One region of the Streptomyces sp. NPDC005799 genome, then DNA from elsewhere that is predicted to be linked to it. Evidence: riboswitches for the same ligand, from Rfam matches in the RefSeq annotation. Region 1 holds a riboswitch; each other region holds the start of a gene.
The links. A riboswitch is a leader RNA that binds a small molecule or an ion and turns the genes downstream of it on or off. The one in region 1 is predicted to bind S-adenosylmethionine.
Positions count from the first base shown of each region.

Region 2: another riboswitch for S-adenosylmethionine. It lies ahead of ABZ453_RS08885 (putative leader peptide); the one in region 1 lies ahead of ABZ453_RS02160 (aminotransferase class V-fold PLP-dependent enzyme).
Region 3: another riboswitch for S-adenosylmethionine. It lies ahead of ABZ453_RS45450 (amino acid ABC transporter permease); the one in region 1 lies ahead of ABZ453_RS02160 (aminotransferase class V-fold PLP-dependent enzyme).
Region 4: another riboswitch for S-adenosylmethionine. It lies ahead of thrC (threonine synthase); the one in region 1 lies ahead of ABZ453_RS02160 (aminotransferase class V-fold PLP-dependent enzyme).

Region 1 is NZ_JBEXXQ010000002.1:35,952-38,144, reverse strand. Features, by position in the region: gene ABZ453_RS02160 (aminotransferase class V-fold PLP-dependent enzyme) at 1-1,066, opposite strand, end outside; SAM riboswitch class IV at 1,213-1,329, opposite strand; gene trpD (anthranilate phosphoribosyltransferase) at 1,405-2,193, opposite strand, start outside.
Region 2 is NZ_JBEXXQ010000007.1:26,220-28,412, forward strand. Features, by position in the region: gene ABZ453_RS08880 (ABC transporter substrate-binding protein) at 1-895, opposite strand, end outside; gene ABZ453_RS08885 (putative leader peptide) at 1,122-1,238, opposite strand; SAM riboswitch class IV at 1,273-1,385, opposite strand; gene ABZ453_RS08890 (DUF1684 domain-containing protein) at 1,436-2,193, opposite strand, start outside.
Region 3 is NZ_JBEXXQ010000077.1:11,600-13,792, forward strand. Features, by position in the region: gene ABZ453_RS45445 (amino acid ABC transporter ATP-binding protein) at 1-436, opposite strand, end outside; gene ABZ453_RS45450 (amino acid ABC transporter permease) at 433-1,413, opposite strand; SAM riboswitch class IV at 1,738-1,847, opposite strand; gene ABZ453_RS45455 (glutathione S-transferase C-terminal domain-containing protein) at 1,913-2,193, opposite strand, start outside.
Region 4 is NZ_JBEXXQ010000019.1:155,036-157,228, forward strand. Features, by position in the region: gene ABZ453_RS20545 (glucosyl-3-phosphoglycerate synthase) at 31-975, opposite strand; SAM riboswitch class I at 1,102-1,256, shown strand; gene thrC (threonine synthase) at 1,275-2,193, shown strand, end outside.

The DNA of each region.
Region 1 (2,193 bases):
AGCTGTTCCAGCCCTCGACGACGAAGGAGATCACCCCGACCCGGGGCGCGTCGTCGCCGAAGAGGGACAGCACCCTCACCTGCGGGACCTCCGCCAGGCCTGCCCGCACCTTCTCGATCAGGTGCCGCTCACGGGCGACCAGAGTGTCGAAACCGGCCTCCGTCAGCGCCTTGCAGGCCGAGGCGATGGAATAGGCGCCGATCACGTTCGGGGAGCCCGCCTCGTGCCGGGCGGCGCTGTCGTGCCACTCCACGTCCACTCCCCCGTCCTCGCGACGGGTGACCTTGCGGCTGGCGCCGCCGCCCGCGAGGTAGGGGTCGGCCGCGCGCAGCCAGTCGGCGCGGCCGGCCAGGACGCCGGAGCCGAAGGGGGCGTACAGCTTGTGGCCGGAGAAGGCGACCCAGTCGACGTCCAGGTCACGGACGGAGACGGGGTGGTGCGGCGCCAGCTGGGCGGCGTCCAGCACGATGCGGGCGCCGTGCGCGTGGGCGGCGGCGGCCAGCTCACGGACCGGCCACAGCTCGCCGGTGACGTTCGAGGCGCCGGTGACGCAGACCAGGGCCGGGCCCTTGGGGTCACGGGCGGCGAGAGCGCGCTCCAGGGACTCGACGGCCTGCCGCGGGGTGCGCGGGGCGTTGAGGTAGGTGACCCGGGCGTCCTGCCAGGGCAGCAGGCTGGCGTGGTGCTCGGTCTCGAAGACGAAGACCTGGCAGTCGGCGGGGAGGGCGCGGGCCAGGAGGTTGAGGGAGTCCGTGGTCGACCGGGTGAAGACCAGCTGGTCGTCGGCTCGGCAGTCGAGGAACTCGGCGACGGTCCTGCGGGCGTTCTCGAACAGGTCGGTGGAGAGCTGCGAGAGGTAGCCCGCACCGCGGTGGACGCTGCCGTAGTACGGGGCGTAGGCGGCCACGTCGTCCCAGACGCGCTGCAGGGCGGGGGCGCTGGCCGCGTAGTCGAGGGCCGCGTAGGTGACTTCGCCGCCCGTCACGAGCGGGACGGTGACATCCCGGCCCAGAACGGGCAGCGGGGCACAAATGGTCTGGACGGAGGCAGCGGTGGAGACAGACATGGGGGAACTCCCGTGAAAGGCAGAGAAGAAGATGAGAAGGGGGTGCGCGGAGGCGGGGCTCGGCGGCCCTATCGCATTCGCTTGCTCACGGGGGACTCCCTCGATGACCAGGATCCCTGGGCTGTGCTCATCTCAAGAGCGTGAGGGATCCGCGCTTGCCGCAGACCTCGCTGCCTACGGCCTGGTCTTCACCCGGGGCACCCCGCCACGGACGGAGGGTTGCCGGACAGTCGGCCGGGGCCTCATGACTGTCACTCATGACCTGGAAGAGAACGTACGTGAGGTGATCGCGGTCCCGCAACCCGTGTCCGGATGACGGGACCGCGACCTTGAGTCGGCTACTTGTTGCTGGCCGCCACCCAGCGCTCCAGCGCCCGCTTGGCCGCCCCGGAGTCGATCGACTCCGCCGCCCGGTCCATGCCGGCCCGCAGCTGCTCGGCCAGGGTGCCGGGACCGGGATCGAGGGCCACGAGGGCCGCCGCCGAGTTCAGCAGGACGGCGTCCCGCACCGGGCCCGTCTCGCCGTCCAGGAGACGCCGGGCGACCCCCGCGTTGTACGAGGGGTCGCCGCCGCGCAGAGCCTCCACCGGGACGAGGTCGATGCTGACGTCACGGGGGTCGAAGGTCTCCTCGGTGACCTTGCCGTCCCGGACGATCCAGACGTGGGAGGTGGCCGTGGTGGTCAGCTCGTCGAGGCCGTCGTCGCCGCGGAAGACGAGCGAGGAGTTGCCGCGCTCGGCGAAGACGCCGGCGACGATCGGCGCCATGCGCGGGTCGGCGACGCCCACGGCCTGCGCCCGCACCTTGGCGGGGTTGGTGAGCGGACCGAGCGCGTTGAACACCGTGCGAATGCCCAACTGGCCGCGTGCGGCGCCGACATGACGCAGCGCCGGATGGAACTTGATCGCGAAGCAGAAGGTGATCCCGGCCTCCGCGGCCACCTCCGGGATCCGCTGCACGGGCAGTTCGAGGTTGACGCCCAGCTTCTCCAGGACGTCGGACGCCCCGGACGCGGAGGACGCGGCCCGGTTGCCGTGCTTGACGACCCGCGCGCCGGTGCCGGCGACCACGATCGCGGACATCGTGGAGATGTTGACGGTCTTCGCACCGTCGCCGCCCGTGCCGAC
Region 2 (2,193 bases), on a different contig from region 1:
GACCGAACACCACCCCGGGGTTGGCCCGTCGCTTGAGGGTGACCTGGCCGCCCTTGAGAGCCGCCTCGTTGGCCTTGCCGACGCTGGAGACGGCGTCCACCTGACCGGACTGCAGGCTGCCGGCCCGCACACCCGCCTCCGGCACCACCTTGAACACCAGCTTGTCGAGATACGCCTCGCCCTTCTTGGACCACAGTGATGATCCCCAGGCGTATCCGGTGCGCCTGACGAGTGTGAGGGACTGGTTCTGCACGTACTGCTTCAGCACGAACGGTCCGGAGCCGGTCACCCCGTCACTGCACTTCTGCTGCGGGGTCTTCTGCACGCTGGCCGTGGACTCGATGCCGAGCGAGTGCGTCGAAGTGGCCTGCAGGAACTGGGCGTTGGGCTGGATGAAGGTCACCTTCACGGTGAGCGGGTCGACCACGGTGGTGCTCCCCACGCCGCTCAGGTAGCCCTCGGCGAGCGTGCCCAGGGCGCCGAGCTTCGGCACCGCGTCGAAGTTGTCCTTGACCACCTGCGCGGTCAGCTTCGAGCCGTCGCTGAAGGTGACACCGGAACGCAGATGGAAGGTGAAGGTCCTGGCGTCGGGACTGACCTCCCAGCTCTTCGCCAGCCACGGCACGATCTTGCCGGTCTTCGGGTCCTGGTCCGTCAGGGAGTCCACGATCTGGCGCACCGAGTAGATGGTCTCGTTGCTGGCGACCTGCTGCGGATCCACGCAGCCGGAGTCCGACCCCACCGCGAAGGTCAGGGTGCCGCCGGACCTGGGCTGTCCGGTGCCGCTGCCCGCGTCGCCGCCGCCCGATCCGCAGGCGGTCAGCAGGGCGCTGGTGGTCACAAGGGCGGTCAGTGCCGCCCACCGAGAGGTTCTGACATGGGGAAGTGCGATCACGGAGGTCTTCTCCTACTCGTGTCACCAGGCACGGCGGTGGTACGGGACACGGCCGTGCCGGGGCGTGCGGACCCGATCGGCGTGATGCCGATGTCGGGGAGCGCTGTGCAGACAGGGATCAGCGGAAAGGAAGAACAGGGATCAGCCGAAACGACGTACGGGGATCAGGCGCAGACGGATGCGGCGGCGCCTGGTGCCGGACGGTGACCAGCGCTGCAAAGGCCCGTCAGGCCTGACAGAGACAGCTGGTCGAGCGCTTGAGATCGATGTGGCGCCGACGCGAGAGCCGGGAGAACACGGTGGCGCCGGCGAAACGGGCGCTGAGGTCACCACCGTGCCGCATGTCGGTCCTCCACCTGTCCGGCCCCGGTCACGGGGCCACGCGCTTGCGGGATCGTCGGTGATCCCGCCGGGCTTTCACCTGGAGCACCCCACCGCGTGGGAGGGTTGCCGGTCAGCGAGCCAGGGCTTGACGCTGACACTCAATGCCACTCGTGATCGTACGGAGAGATCTTGCCGTTGGTCAATGGCCACCCCGGCTCAGGAACCGCCGCGCTCGCGGGGGATCTTCTGACCGGCCTCGATCGCCACCGGCAGCCGGTTCTCGGCCGGGGGCAGCGGGCACGTGGCCAGGTCCGTGTAGGCGCACGGCAGGTTCGCGGCGCGGTTGAAGTCCAGGACGACCCGGCCGTCGGCGGCGGGCGGCTCGAGCCACAGGGCCCGGTTGGCGGCGTAGGTGGTGACCCCGGAGGTGGCGTCGGTGAACAGCACCAGCAGCCGGCCCTCGCCGGCGCCGGGGAACGCGGTGAGGGACAGCTGACGTCCGTCCAGCTCGAAGTCGATCCTGCCCGGAGCGTCATAGACGTGCTCCAGGCCCTCGACGGCCGCTCCCACGGTGGTCGGCCGGGGTGTGTCGAAGGGGACGTAGCGGCCGGTCACGGCCCAACGCGCGTCGGGTGCGTAGGCAGGTGTTCCGGTGAAGGCCGTGCGCAGGGGCGCGTCCGGGTGTCGGGGACGCACGATGTCGTGGCCGCCGCGCTTGGCGACCTCGATGACGGCGTCTCCCCACACCGCGTTGACGCCGCCGCGTTCGGGCAGCACGCCGAAGCGGTGTTCACCGCGCACCGGGGTTCCGTCGACGACCAGTTCCTCGCCGTCGTCGAGGGTGACGACGACCCCGTCGGGGCCGGTGTGCCAGGCGCCGGGCGCGTCCGGGAATCGCTGGGGGCGGTCGTCGAGCCAGTGCTGGCCGGTGATCGCCAGAAAACCGTGCGGGGCGGAGAGCCGGGCCTCCTGGG
Region 3 (2,193 bases), on a different contig from region 1:
GGAGTTCCCGGGCCAGTTCCTGGGCATCGGTCCTGCCGAGGCGGCCGGTGGCGACCGGGGCCGCGGCCACGTTGTCCAGGACCGTCAGGTGCGGGAAGAGGTTGAAGTTCTGGAAGACGAAGCCGATCCGGCCCCGCTGAGTGAGGATGGCCCGCTCGCTGAGTTCCTTGAGCCGGTTGCCCTGCCGCTTCACGCCGATCGGTTCGCCGTTGATGCTGACGTGGCCGATCTCGGGCTTCTCCAGGTGGTTGATGACCCGCAGCAGGGTGGACTTGCCGGAGCCGGAGGGACCGAGGATGACGGTGACCTCGCCCGGGCGGACGGTGAGGTCGACGCCGTCCAGCACCCGGTGGGTGCCGTACCACTTGTGCACGTCGTGCACCTCGACCGTGGCGGCGTCGACGTTCGCCAGGGCCTCGATGGTGTCGGTGGTCATACGGCGGCCTCCCGGCGGATACGGGCCCGCAGCTCGGTGAGAGCGGTGCGGAGCTTCTGCAGCGGCGTCGGCGGCAGGGTGCGGGTGGCACCGCGGGCGTAGTGCCGCTCGACGTAGAACTGGATGACGGAGACGACGCTGGTCAGGATCAGGTACCAGACGGTGACGACCAGCAGCAGCGGCACGATGTCGCCGGGATAGGTGGAGCCCATGGTCTGCGCGGAGCCGAACAGGTCGAGCAGGGAGACGTAGAAGACCAGCGAGGTGCCCTTGATCAGGCCGATGAGCTGGTTGACGTAGTTGGGGATGATCGAGCGCAGCGCCTGCGGAAAGACGATCTTCCGGAACTGGTAGCCCTTCGGCAGGCCGAGCGCCGCGGCCGCCTCGTGCTGGCCCTGGTCGACGGAGAGGATGCCGCCGCGGACGACCTCGGCCGCGTAGGCCGCCTCGTTGAGGCTGAGGCCGATGACGGCGATGGCCATGTCGGTGGCGAGCTTCGTCTCGTCGAAGGAGAAGAAGGCCGGACCGAAGGGGATGCCGACGCTCAACGTCTTGTACAGGGCGCTGAAGTTGTAGAGGAAGAGCAGCACCACGATGAGCGGGATGGAGCGCAGGGCCCAGATGTACGTCCAGCTGACCGCGCGCAGCACCGGACTCCTCGACAGCCGGGCCAGGGCGAGCAGGATGCCGCCGAGGAGACCCAACACCGCGCTGTAGGCGGTGACTTCGAGGGTGATCACCAGGCCGTCGAGGATGGTGGGGCGCAGGAACCAGTAGCCCCAGCGGTCCCACTGGTAGAACGGGTTGGTCACCAGGCCGTGCACGAACTGGGCGACCAGGACGAGGACGACCGCGGTGGCGATCCAGCGTCCGGGGCGTCGCAGCGGCAGAACTCGCTGAGCGGTGAGGGGCTTTGACGGTTCGTCGGCGGCGGACGTCGGCGCAAGCGTGACGGTGGCGCCAGGGGGTTCACTCATGGTGGGCTCCGGCTGGGTCGGACACCCCGGACGGCGCGGCGGCATGCGGCGGCGGACGCGACAGCGGGGTACCGGGGGCGGGAAGGACGACGGCACACCGCGTCGCGGTGTTCGTCAGGGGATGCGGGGGCTGCGGGAAGAGGTCAGCCCCGACAGCGGGCACGGCCCGATGCGGTACACAGTGCGCTGTTCACGCGGAGCAGATCGACGGCGCGATCGGCGACGAGAGGGTTCGGGTACGGCTGTACGCAGCCCTGTGGGCGGCACGTGGCCGTCCTGGGAGCTGCGTACATGGCGTCACCGTCACTGTTTCCGGCCCTGCGGGCCTCGCGCTTACCGAAAGGTCATCCGGTCCGGTCGTCACCTGGGGCACCCCACCGCGGTGCGAGGGTTGCCGGTCAGCTAGCCAGGGCTTGTCGCTGACGCTCATGACCGTTCTGGTTGCTAGTTAAAACAATTGCCCGAACGTATGTCAACGCCCGTCCACCAGGTGGAACGGCTAACGGGTGGCGTGGGCCGCCCAGTCCAGGATCCGTACGGCCGCTCCGGCGGCCTCCAGGCCCTGGCAGCGGGCGTGGTGACGGCGTTCGATGCCGTCGAGGTCGAGGTGGCCGCCGAACGCCGGGTGGGCGGCGAGCCGGCGGGCGTAGGCCCACAGGGTGGGATGGTCGGCGATGCGCTGGACGGCGGCGGCGTCCAGGTGGTTGCGGTGCACGGTGTCGAGCTGGACCAGCGCGGCCCACAACTCGACGTCGGCTGCGGTGACTTCGTCACGGATCA
Region 4 (2,193 bases), on a different contig from region 1:
CTCGCCCCGTATACGGCCCGCTCCGCGGGGTTACGCGACCTTGCGCTCCGCGTACTCCGCGATCTCCACCATGGGCGGCCGCTCCTCGGTGTCCACCGAATAGGTGCGCGGCTCGAAGCCGTCCTCGCCCCGCTCGAACTGGGTGAGGGAGGGACGGATGAGGTGGCCGCGGGCGAGCCGGAGCTGGGCCGTGCGGTAGATGGCCGCGGCCATGCGGCCCAGGGCCTGTCCGTCCTGGTGCCGGTGCCTGCGGACGCCGACGTCGACCTGGGCGAGGGCGTCGAGGCCGACCAGGTGCAGGGCGTCGACCAGCATGCCGAGCTCCACGCCGTAGCCGACGGGGAAGGGCAGCTGTTCCAGCAGGCTGCGCCGGGCCGCGTATTCGCCGCCGAGCGGCTGGACGAAACCGGCCAGTTGCGGCCAGTGCATGTTGAGCAGCGGGCGGGCCATGAGTTCGGTGACCCGGCCGCCCTGGCCCCTCGCGCCGGCGAGCGGGCGGTCGTACATGCCCTTGACCAGGTCGATACCCGGGTCGGTGAGCAGCGGGCCGACGATGCCGGAGACGAAGTCGGAGGAGAACTCCTTCAGGTCGGCGTCGATGAAGCAGACGATGTCCCCGGTGGTGACCAGCAGCGAGCGCCACAGCACCTCGCCCTTGCCGGGGACGGCGGGGAGTCGGGGCAGGACGTCGTCGCGGTGGACGACCCGCGCGCCGGCCGACGCGGCGACCGCCGACGTGCGGTCGGTGGAGCCGGAGTCGACGACCACGATCTCGTCGACCAGCGGGACCTGCTGCATCAGGTCGTGACGGATGATGGCGACGATGTCGCCGACCGTCTCCTCCTCGTTCAGCGCGGGCAGCACGACGGACACCGTCCGGCCCGTGCGTTGCTTGGCGGCCAGGATCTGGTGGAGCGGTCGGTCGGTGACGGACCAGGAGCGGGTGCTCAGCCAGCGCTCGACTTCTTCCAGCACGTAGGCGGCTCCTCACTTGTCTCGCGGTTCGGACGACTCTCTCAACTGTCCTGGCCTTCGGTTACAGTCTTGAACAACGTCGATGACCATCGCATGTCCGAGGTCATTGAACGTACAACCGAATACCGCTCATCCAGAGGGGCAGAGGGACACGGCCCGATGAAGCCCCGGCAACCCTCCAGCCGGTCTCGTAGATCAACGTTGATCATTCCGCGAGGCTCCCGGCTAGGGAAGGTGCCAAATCCGTCTCACGGCGAGATGCGTCGTGAGGAAGATGAGGAGAAAGGGCCTCGCCTCACATGGCTGCGCAGACTGTTGCAAGCACCACCGACTCCCAGGCCGTCGATCTCGGTCCCGCCGCGGCGCTGAGCTGCCGCGAATGCGGCCACCGGGTACCGCTCGGCCCGGTCTTCGCCTGCGAGGAGTGTTTCGGCCCGCTCGAGATCGCGTACGACTTCTCGGCCTACGACACCGAGGAACTCCGCAAGCGGATCGAGGCGGGACCTTCGAACATCTGGCGTTACGCGCCGCTGCTGCCCGTCCCGGCGGACGTGGCGACCAAGCCGAACATCAACCCCGGCTGGACCAAGCTCGTCAAGGCCGACAACCTCGCGCGCGAGCTGGGCGTGACCGGTGGCCTGTACGTCAAGGACGACTCCGGCAACCCGACGCACTCCTTCAAGGACCGTGTCGTCGCCCAGGCCATCGAGGCCGCGCGCGTCTTCGGCTTCACCACCCTCTCCTGCTCCTCCACCGGCAACCTCGCGGGCGCGGTCGGCGCCGCCGCGGCCCGGGCCGGCTTCCGTTCCTGCGTGTTCATCCCGCACGACCTGGAGCAGGGCAAGGTCGTCATGGCCGCGGTCTACGGCGGTGAGCTCGTCGGCATCGAGGGCAACTACGACGACGTGAACCGCTTCTGCTCCGAGCTGATCGGCGACCCGGCCGGCGAGGGCTGGGGCTTCGTCAACGTCAACCTGCGGCCGTACTACGCGGAGGGCTCCAAGACCCTGGCGTACGAGATCTGCGAGCAGCTCGGCTGGAAGCTGCCCGACCAGCTGGTGGTGCCGATCGCCTCCGGATCGCAGCTGACGAAGATCGACAAGGGGCTGCAGGAGCTGATCAAGCTCGGGCTCGTCGAGGACAAGCCGTACAAGATCTTCGGCGCGCAGGCCGAGGGGTGCAGCCCGGTCTCCGTCGCGTACAAGGCGGGGCACGACG